Regions from separate parts of the Bradyrhizobium sp. WU425 genome, predicted to be linked through region 2. Evidence: riboswitches for the same ligand, from Rfam matches in the RefSeq annotation. Region 2 holds a riboswitch; each other region holds the start of a gene.

What was found. A riboswitch is a leader RNA that binds a small molecule or an ion and turns the genes downstream of it on or off. The one in region 2 is predicted to bind cobalamin.
Region 1: linked by a shared signal. The riboswitch ahead of BcanWU425_RS26110 (energy-coupling factor ABC transporter permease) and the one ahead of metE (5-methyltetrahydropteroyltriglutamate--homocysteine S-methyltransferase) in region 2 are both predicted to bind cobalamin.
Region 3: linked by a shared signal. The riboswitch ahead of BcanWU425_RS26175 (DUF1636 family protein) and the one ahead of metE (5-methyltetrahydropteroyltriglutamate--homocysteine S-methyltransferase) in region 2 are both predicted to bind cobalamin.

What each region holds. Positions count from the first base shown of each region.
Region 1 is NZ_CP088089.1:5,370,784-5,374,052, reverse strand. Features, by position in the region: gene BcanWU425_RS26120 (cobyrinate a,c-diamide synthase) at 1-414, shown strand, start outside; gene cobA (uroporphyrinogen-III C-methyltransferase) at 411-1,142, shown strand; cobalamin riboswitch at 1,188-1,406, shown strand; gene BcanWU425_RS26110 (energy-coupling factor ABC transporter permease) at 1,444-2,121, shown strand; gene cobF (precorrin-6A synthase (deacetylating)) at 2,167-2,916, shown strand; gene cobT (nicotinate-nucleotide--dimethylbenzimidazole phosphoribosyltransferase) at 2,932-3,269, shown strand, end outside.
Region 2 is NZ_CP088089.1:7,086,233-7,089,501, forward strand. Features, by position in the region: gene metE (5-methyltetrahydropteroyltriglutamate--homocysteine S-methyltransferase) at 1-2,038, opposite strand, end outside; cobalamin riboswitch at 2,138-2,337, opposite strand; gene BcanWU425_RS33865 (4Fe-4S binding protein) at 3,124-3,269, opposite strand, start outside.
Region 3 is NZ_CP088089.1:5,384,400-5,387,668, reverse strand. Features, by position in the region: gene BcanWU425_RS26185 (cobyric acid synthase) at 1-743, opposite strand, end outside; gene cobO (cob(I)yrinic acid a,c-diamide adenosyltransferase) at 754-1,389, opposite strand; cobalamin riboswitch at 1,430-1,647, shown strand; gene BcanWU425_RS26175 (DUF1636 family protein) at 1,743-2,126, shown strand; gene cobW (cobalamin biosynthesis protein CobW) at 2,123-3,172, shown strand; gene cobN (cobaltochelatase subunit CobN) at 3,172-3,269, shown strand, end outside.

The DNA.
Region 1 (3,269 bases), 1.7 Mb from region 2:
CTGCAGGCCGGCAGGATCGCTGCCAATGCGCGCTTCCGCAGCGGATTGCGCGCCTTCGCCGAGACGCGCCCGGTGCACGGCGAATGCGGGGGCTATATGGTGCTGGGCACCGCTTTGACCGACGCCGATGGCATCAGCCACGAGATGACGGGCCTGCTCGGCCTGGAGACGAGCTTTGCCAAGCGCCGCATGCATCTGGGCTATCGTCTGGCCGAGCTCGCCGCGCCGATGCCGGGTCATCAGGCGGGTGCACGCCTGCGTGGCCATGAATTCCACTATTCGACCATAGTCGCGCAGCCCGACACGGCGCTGGCGGTCGTGCACGACGCGACAGGTGCGGTCATTGCCGAGACCGGCTCGCGGCGGGGACAAGCCACCGGCACGTTCTTCCATCTGATCGCGGAGGACCGGTGAGCGGTTTTGTCTCCTTTGTCTCCGCCGGGCCCGGCGATCCCGAGCTGCTCACGCTCAAGGGTGCAGCGCGGCTGCGCGAGGCCGACGTTGTGCTCTATGACGATCTTGCTTCAGGCGCGATCCTCGATCTGGCCCGGCCCGGCGCCAATCTCGTCGCGGTGGGAAAGCGGGCAGGGCGGGCCTCGACCAAGCAGCACCATGTCAACCGCCTGCTGGTCGACTATGCCGTGACAGGCGCGCGCGTGGTGCGATTGAAGTCGGGCGATGCCGGCATCTTTGGCCGGCTTGAGGAGGAGCTCGAGACGCTGCGCGAAGCGGGCATCGGCTACGAGATCATTCCCGGCGTCACCTCGGCCTGTGTCGCCGCCGCGCAAGCCGGCATTCCGCTGACCCGGCGTCACACCTCGCGCCGCGTGCAGTTCGTGACCGGGGCGGACGTCACCGGCGAGCTGCCGCCAGATCTCAATTGGGCGGCGCTGGCCGATCCGGAGGCGACAACCGTGGTCTATATGGGCCGGCGGACGTTTCCGGCGTTGGTCGTCAAATTGATCGAGCACGGGCTCGCCCCAACCACGCCGGCGTTGTTTGCCGAATCGCTCGGCCGTCCCGATGAGCGGCTGGTCCGCACCACCATTTCGGAACTTGCTGAGCAGCTTGCGCGGGGCGGAGCGGCCTCCACGGCGGCCGTCATCCTGTTCGGCGCGCTGGCGGGGAATTATCCGTCATGACCGCCTCGTCCGCCCGTCGCCCCTTGACGCCCGGCCGGCGAAAGAGGCACACAGGAGACGCATGGTGCTCGACGCGGCGCAAAGCGCCGGAGCATAATCGGGAATGGGGATGGGCGGACCCAGTTGCGGCGCCCAAAACCCCAGCCGCCCCCGCGACTGTAAGCGGGAGGGACTTCGATCAGCCACTGGGCCGCGAGGCCCGGGAAGGCCGGAGACTCCCAGTGAACCGCGAGCCAGGAGACCGGCCGTGCATGTTTTGAGGCCAAGGCCGTCGGGTGTGACGGCAAGAAGGATCTGAGCCATGCATATCGAACCCGGACTAGTCTCGGACGCCAAGCTCGTATTGAGTTACGCAACCGGCATCGCTGTCGGCGGTGTTGCCCTGAAGCTCGCGGCTGAGACCGTGCGCGAGCAGGGCATCACGTCGTTCGCGGCGCGGACGCTCGCCACCACGGGACTTGTGTTTATCTTCTTCGAGATCCTGCCGCACTTCCCGGTCGGCGTCTCCGAAGTGCACTTCATCCTCGGCTCGACCTTGTTCCTGCTGTTTGGCGCGGCGCCTGCGGCCTTCGGCCTCGCGTTTGGCCTGCTGTTCCAGGGCATCTTCTTCGAGCCGCCCGACCTGCCGCAATATGGCATGAACGTCACCACGCTATTGGTGCCGCTGTTCGGAATCCAGGCGATCGCCACGCGGATCATTTCGAGCAACACGGCCTATGTCGATCTGAAGTACCGCCAGGCGCTGGCGCTTTCGACGACCTATCAGGCGGGCGTCATCGCCTGGGTGGCGTTCTGGGCGATTTATGGCTCCGGCTTCGGCGCGACCAACCTCGCCAACATCGCGACCTTCGCGGCGTCCTATGCGCTGGTCATCGTGATCGAGCCGCTCGCCGATCTCGGCGTGCTCGCGCTGGCGAAGTCGTTGCGCGGCGTCACCGCGCCCGGCCTCGTCACGCCGCGTTTGCACAACGCGGCCTAGAGACAAGCGAACGGGCGGCCATGATGGCCGCCCTTCGCAGCCACGATGCTCACGCTCTCTCTGATAGGCATCGGTTGCGGCGATCCCGAGCAGCTGACGCGCGCCGCGATTACTGCCATCAACGCGGCCGATCTCGTCCTGATCCCGCGCAAGGGGACTACAAAATCCGATCTCGCCGATCTCAGGCGGACGATCTGCGCGGATGCGCTCACCAGCGACAGGACGCGTATTGCCGAGTTCGATCTGCCCGTGCGGGACGCCGCTGAAGCGGACTATCGCAAGGGCGTGGACGATTGGCATGATGCCGTGGCCGCCGTCTGGTCGCAGACGATCGGGGATCATCTCGAAGGCGAAGGCAAGGTCGCGCTGTTGATCTGGGGCGATCCCTCGCTTTACGATTCCTCGCTGCGTATCGCGCGGCGGCTCGATCCCTTGCCGACAATCGAAGTCGTGCCCGGCATCACCTCGATCCAGACGCTGTGCGCGGCGCATGCGATGCCGCTCAACGACATCGGCGAGCCGTTTCTGATCACGACCGGACGCCGCTTGCGCGATGGCGGTTGGCCGGCAGGTGTCGACACCGTGGTGGTGATGCTCGACGGCGGCACGGCATTCCAGTCGCTTGATCCGGCGGGCCTGCACATCTGGTGGGGGGCCTATCTCGGCATGCCCGATCAGATCGTGATGTCCGGCGCGCTGGCCGAGATCGGCCCGCGCATCGTCGCCGTGCGGCAAGAGGCGCGCGAACGGCACGGCTGGATCATGGACAGTTACATCCTCAAGCGCAGGCCGTAAGGCAAGCGAGGCAGCATGCTCCCCGAATGGGTCACCCAACAATGCCCCGATATCTCCGCAGTCCACCGCGAGGCGGCGGTGGCGCGGCAGGCGCAACTGACGAAACCGACCGGCGCGCTCGGCCGGCTCGAGCAGCTCGCGATCGAGCTTGCGGGCCTGCAAGCAACCGAGCAGCCGCGCGCGGCGCGGGTGCCGATCATCATCTTCGCCGGCGATCACGGCATCGTCGCGCAGGGCGTCTCGGCCTATCCGCAGGAAGTGACCATCGCGATGCTGGCGAACTTTGCCTCCGGCGGTGCCGCAATCTCGGTGCTCGCGCGTGAGCTGGGCTCCAGCCTGGAGGTCGTCGACGC
Region 2 (3,269 bases):
AAATGACGTCGGCATCCATTGCTGCGATCGCATCGATGATTTCGTTGAACTCGGAATAGCACATGTGCGTATGGATCTGAGTTCCGTCAGCGACAGCGGAGGAGCAAACGCGGAAACTGTCCACTGCCCAATCGAGATAGTCCTTCCACTGCGATTTGCGCAGCGGCAATCCCTCCCGCAACGCAGCCTCGTCGATCTGGATCATGGTCGCTCCAGCTGCCTCAAGGTCGATGACCTCGTCTCGGATCGCGAGAGCGATCTGTCGGCATGTCTCGCTCCGCGGGATGTCGTCACGGACAAACGACCAGTTCAGGATCGTCACCGGTCCGGTCAGCATAGCCTTGACGGGTTTTTTGGTCAGAGACTGCGCATGTCGCCACCATTTAACGGTCATGGGCTTCGGGCGGGAGACATCTCCAAACAGGATAGGAGGACGAACGCACCGCGAGCCATAAGACTGAACCCAGCCGTGCTTGGTGAATGCGAAACCCAACAGCTGCTCGCCAAAGTATTGAACCATGTCATTGCGCTCGAACTCGCCGTGTACGAGCACGTCCAGGCCGATATCTTCCTGCCAATGCACGGTATGGGCTGTCTCCGCTTTCAGAAGCTGCTCGTACTGCGTGTCATTCAGCGCTCCCCGCGCATGAGCTGCACGCGCATTGCGGACGTCCGCCGTTTGCGGGAAGGATCCGATGGTTGTGGTTGGAAACATTGGCAATGCGAAGGCGACGCGCTGGACGTCGGCGCGCTGGGTGAACGCACTGCGACGGCGACGCATGCTATCGTCGATCGCGGCCATTCGTCCGGCGACGTTCGCACTGTGGATCTTCGGCGATGTTTCGCGAGTGACGGATGCATCCTCTGAGAGCGTGAGTTCATCGGCCACGTCGGCAGCATAGCCAGCCAGCGCTTTGCCCAGTATCGAAAGTTCCTTGATCTTCTGCACTGAGAACGCCAACCACGTCTTCAGATTGGGATCGAGATCGATCTCTAGCTCAATGTCGGTCGGAACATGAAGCAGCGAGCAGGAGGGGGCAATCTGAACACGGTCCCTGCCCAGTTTTTTGACCATGGGAGCAAGTTGGTCGAGTAGCGCCGGCAGATTAGAACGCCACACGTTGCGACCATCAACGACACCGAGCGAGACCACGAGATCTCTACGGGCTCTGGCGACAATCGCGTCCAACTGGTCAGGTGCACGAACCAGGTCGACATGAAGCCCGGCAACGGGCAAGGCCAAGACTGTTTCAAGATTGTCGCCGACAGCCCCGAAGTATGTGGCCAGCATGATTTTAAGGGCCGGCACGGCCTTAGCGAAATGAGCATAGGCCCGGCGGACAGCCGCCCGAGATGCTTCGTCGACGTCCATCACTAGGCATGGCTCGTCGAGCTGGACCCATTCAGCGCCGCGCGAGGCTAGTTCGCGGAGAACATCGACATAGACGGGGAGGAGGCGATCAAGCAGCGACAGCGGATTGAATGCGGGATTTACGCTTTTGCCGAGCTTCAGGAAAGTGACTGGGCCCACTAGGACGGGCCGCGTCTGATAGCCGAGGCTTCTTGCCTCCTCATATTCCTCGATCGGCTTCCGAGAGGCATACGTAAAGATCTGATCCTGGTGAAATTCCGGCACCATGTAGTGGTAGTTCGTATCGAACCACTTCGTCATCTCCTGTGCGGCTACGCCGGGCCCATGCTGAGCGTGACCACCGTCTTGAGCGCCACGCGCCATGGTGAAGTAGGTTTTGAGCGACACAGGACCTTCGTTCCAGCCGTAAACGTCGGGAATGGCGCCGACCATTAGGCTGGTATCGAGCACATGGTCGTAGAGCGAGAAGTCATTCGAAGGAATGACGGTCGCACCGCGGGATTTCTGCCGTGCCCAATTAGCGGCACGAAGTCCACTCCCCGCCTCGAGGAGCTCGGCTTCGCTGGATTTTCCCGCCCAGTAGCTCTCGAGCGCGAATTTGAGTTCGCGTCGTGGGCCGATGCGTGACGTCCCCAGTGTGGCAACGGGAAGCGAAAGGATTGACATAGCTTAGACCCCATGTTGGGGCAAAGGCCATGGCGGACGCAGACAGCGAACATCGCGTGAGCGACAACTGCTTGGCGCACACCGGGACGCCCCGCCCGTGGACGATATCTTGTCGAGGCAGGTCTCCTGGCTCACGGGTCGTCGCTGCTGTCCGGCCTTCCCGAAGCCGCATGGCTTCAGTGACTTCGTTGGACAGCGGCTCGCCGCTTACAGTTGCGGGGGCAGCGCCGGCATTGCACCGGCTTCCCTCTTAGCTCCAGATCAAACGAAATCCGGAGACCGCGACGGCTTGAATTATGCGCACGAGGATCGATGCGTCAACCTACCGATTCTCGCTGCGATATTGCCCAAGCGATTACGAGCGCACTAGGCGGGCACGACGGTCTTGCTCGCGGCCTGGTGAACACGCCCGGATCTGTGGAGGCTCCGCTTGTGAAATGCATTCGCTCCTTGCTCGCGTAACGGTTGAGCTCCACGACCGGAACGAACCCGGGCAGCTTTCGGTATCTGTGTGATCGCGAGGAGGCGACCTTTTCCGTCAGCAGCTTTTCGAACCAGCGCGTCAGGAAGGTGCGATCATCCTCGGCCGGCATCCGTTTGGTCACAGCCCACGAGGCTCCCTAGACATTTCGAAAGCCGGATTGCTCCAGGACCGCACGGATGATCAGGTCGGCTCCTTGGTGTTCGGCGGCCCGCGACCAGGCACGAGGTCGTCCGCCTCCGTGAGGTTGGCCAAGATGATCTTCTCGGTGCAATAGGTGTTCACGTGCTGAGCGACTTTTGCGCCGGCTTCGATGCGTCCGTGGCTGCTCGACGCCGGTCTGCCTCGCCTCGACTCGCGGCCTGCGATGATAGGCCTTAACGCGGCCACTGAGCATCGAGGGCCTTGTCCTTGTTCGTGACAATTTCGACGGTGTCCTCCGACAGAGCCCTTTGAGGGGTTCCTCGGAGTCGCTCAGCGTCTTAAGCTCATAACGATGTTAATCGACCTCGATGCGCCCCATGCGGTCGTGGTCTCCTCAAGGTCCCACATCTACAACTTCGTTCGCGAAATCGAGCGATGAGGCCTTTTGGTCGCGGGCTGCCTATCCTGTCTTGGACGGGACACAGGTGTCAGGGACCGGACAGACCACCGCGCATTGCGGCGTGTCGCAATGGCCCTCGCACTCCGTACATTTTTTGGCATCGATAACGTAAATGTCGCGCTTCAGACTGATCGCCGCGTTGGGAC
Region 3 (3,269 bases), 1.7 Mb from region 2:
CCCGGCTTGCGCGCATCGCTCAGGCCCAGCGCATCCTCTGCCGGCAGCTCGCCGGCGCGCGCGAACCAGGGCAGCACGCCAAAGCCGCGCCATGCGGTCTTCTCTTCGATCAGCTTGTAGCCGTCATCGAACAGCGTGGGATCGCCGCGGAACTTGTTGATGACAAAGCCCTGGATCATCGCGGCATCATCCGGGTCGATCACTGTCTTGATGCCGACGAGTTGCGCGATGACACCGCCGCGGTCGATGTCGCCGACCAGCACGACCGGCACATCGGCCTTGCGCGCAAAACCCATATTGGCGATGTCGGCCTTGCGCAGGTTCACCTCGGCCGGGCTGCCGGCGCCTTCCACCAGCACGAGATCGGCGCGCGCCTTCAGCCGCTCGAAGCTCTCCAGTACCGCGTCCATCAATGCCGGCTTCATCGCCGCATATTCACGCGCACGCGCGGTCGCGATGCGTTTTCCATGCACGATCACCTGCGCGCCGACATCCGTCTCGGGCTTCAGCAGCACCGGGTTCATGTCGGTGTGCGGCTCGACGCCGGCGGCGAGCGCCTGGAGCGCCTGGGCGCGGCCGATCTCGCCGCCGTCGACAGTCACGGCCGCGTTGTTCGACATGTTCTGCGGCTTGAACGGGAGCACGCATAGGCCGCGTCGCACAAAGGCGCGCGCGAGGCCGGCGACGATGAGCGATTTGCCCACGTCCGAGCCGGCCCCCTGGATCATCAATGCGCGCGCCATCGCGAGTTTCTTAGAACTCGACGCCGGCTTGCGCCTTGATGCCGGAGCGGAAGGGATGCTTGACCAGCGTCATCTCGGTGACGAGATCGGCGATGTCGATCAGCTCGTCCTTGGCGTTGCGGCCGGTGAGCACGACATGCGTCATCGGCGGCTTCGAGGTCACCAGGAAATCGACGACCTCGGCGATATTGAGATAGTCGTAGCGCAGCGCGATGTTGATCTCGTCGAGCACGACCATGCGGAGATTCGAATCGAGGATCAGCTCCTTGGCCTTCTCCCAGCCGGCGCGGGCGGCGGCAATGTCGCGGGCGCGGTCCTGCGTCTCCCAGGTAAAACCTTCGCCCATGGCGTGGAACTGGCAGAGGTCACCGAAATGGCCGGTGAGCATGCGGCGCTCGCCGGTATCCCAGGCGCCCTTGATGAACTGCACGACCGCGCAGGGGAAGCCATGGGCGACGCAGCGGACGATCATGCCGAAGGCCGAGGAGGACTTGCCCTTGCCGGCGCCGGTGTGGACGATGATGAGGCCCTTTTCGCCGCTCTTGGTCGCCATGATCTTGTCGCGGGCGACCTTCTTCTTCGCCATTTTCGAGGCATGGCGGGCGTCGGTTTCGTCGGCCGTCTGGCTATCCGGTTCGGAGGTCATCGGACGGGGTCCTTCGGCTTGACAAGAGGCGGTCGGGGGCAAATGGTGGCCCGGCGTTGGTTCCTGTCCTACGACAGGCGAAGAGGGAATGCGATAGGGTCCGAATCGGCAAGATTTGGTTCCAAAATGCAGCCGCCCCCGCGACCGTGACCGGAGAGATGCCCGAAGCCACTGATCCCCTGGGGATCGGGAAGGCGGGGATCGAAGGGGAAACCCTGCTCCGCAAGCCGGGAGACCTGCCAGCGCGGACGATTTTGGACCGGCGGACGGGGTGTTCCGCGACGGGGAAACGGGCCTTCGCAAGAACGGTTCGTGGGCCTCTTCGCTTCCCGCTGTTTATTCTGGAAGAAGCGATGACCGTCACACTTCATGTCTGCATCACCTGCCGCGCCGGCCAGACGCTTGGCGAGGGCGAGACGACGCCCGGCAAGCGCCTGCATGGTGCGATCCTCGAGGCCGGCGTGCCTGACGGCGTCAGCGTGGTTCCCGTCGAATGCCTGTCGGCATGCAACCAGGGTTGCTCGGTCGCGCTCAGCGCGCCCGGCCGCTGGTCCTATGTCTATGGTCGCCTCTCGGATGCGAATGCGAACGACGTGGTCGCGGGCGCCGCGGCCTATGCGGCCGCGCCCGACGGCCTTGTGCCCTGGCGCAGCCGCCCGGAGATCTTCCGCAAGCAATCGCTTGCCCGCATTCCCCCCATTTCCCCCTTGGCCGTCGTGCCGGAGGCCGCCGAATGAATTCGCTCGCAAAAGTCCCGGTCACGGTCGTCACGGGCTTTCTCGGCTCCGGCAAGACCACGCTGATCCAGCATCTGCTTGCCAATGCCAACGGCAAGAAGCTCGCGGTGCTCGTCAACGAGTTCGGCAGCGAGGGCGTCGATGGCGAGATTCTGAAATCCTGCGCCGATGCGAATTGCCCGGAAGAGAACATCATCGAGCTCGCCAACGGCTGCATCTGCTGCACCGTCGCCGACGATTTCATTCCGACCATGGAGAAGCTGCTGTCGAGGCCGGTGCGGCCCGATCATATTCTGATCGAGACTTCGGGCCTGGCACTGCCCAAGCCGCTGCTCAAGGCGTTCGACTGGCCGGAGATCCGTTCGCGCATCACCGTCGATGGTGTGATCGCGCTTGCCGACGCCGAAGCTGTCGCCGCCGGCCGTTTCGCGCCCGACCCAATTGCCGTCGAAGCGCAGCGCGCGGCGGACGGCAATCTCGACCATGAGACGCCACTGTCGGAAGTGTTCGAGGACCAGATCGCCTGCGCCGACATCGTGCTGCTGACCAAGGCCGATCTTGCGGGCGCGGCAGGCCTCGAAGCGGCCAAGGCGGCGATCACCGCCGAGATGTCGCGCCGCGTGCCGATGCTGGCGATCACCGACGGCGCGATCGACGCGCGCCTCATCCTCGGCCTCGGTGCTGCCGCCGAGAACGATCTCGCCGCGCGTCCCTCGCATCACGACGGCGAAGAGGATCACGAGCACGACGATTTTGCGTCCGTCGTGATCGATCTTCCTGAGGTCACCGATATCGAAGCGCTGGTTGCATCCGTTCAGCGTCTGGCGCGCGAGCAGAATGTGCTGCGCGTCAAGGGTTACATCGCGGTGCAAGGCAAGCCGATGCGCCTCTTGCTGCAAGCGGTGGGCGAGCGCGTGCGCCACCAGTTCGACCAGCCCTGGGGCGCGGGTGCGAGGCAGTCAAAGCTGGTCGTGATCGGCGAGCACGGCGATATCGACGAGGCCGCGATCAAGGCGGGACTCGGTCTTTCAGGATCCGGTATCTGATGCACGTCGTCTTCCGCGAGAGCCGCGGTCTCGAGGAGACCGCGATACCAAGGGACATTGGCCAGGACCCGGCCGATCTCGTGGTGCTCTCGTATTC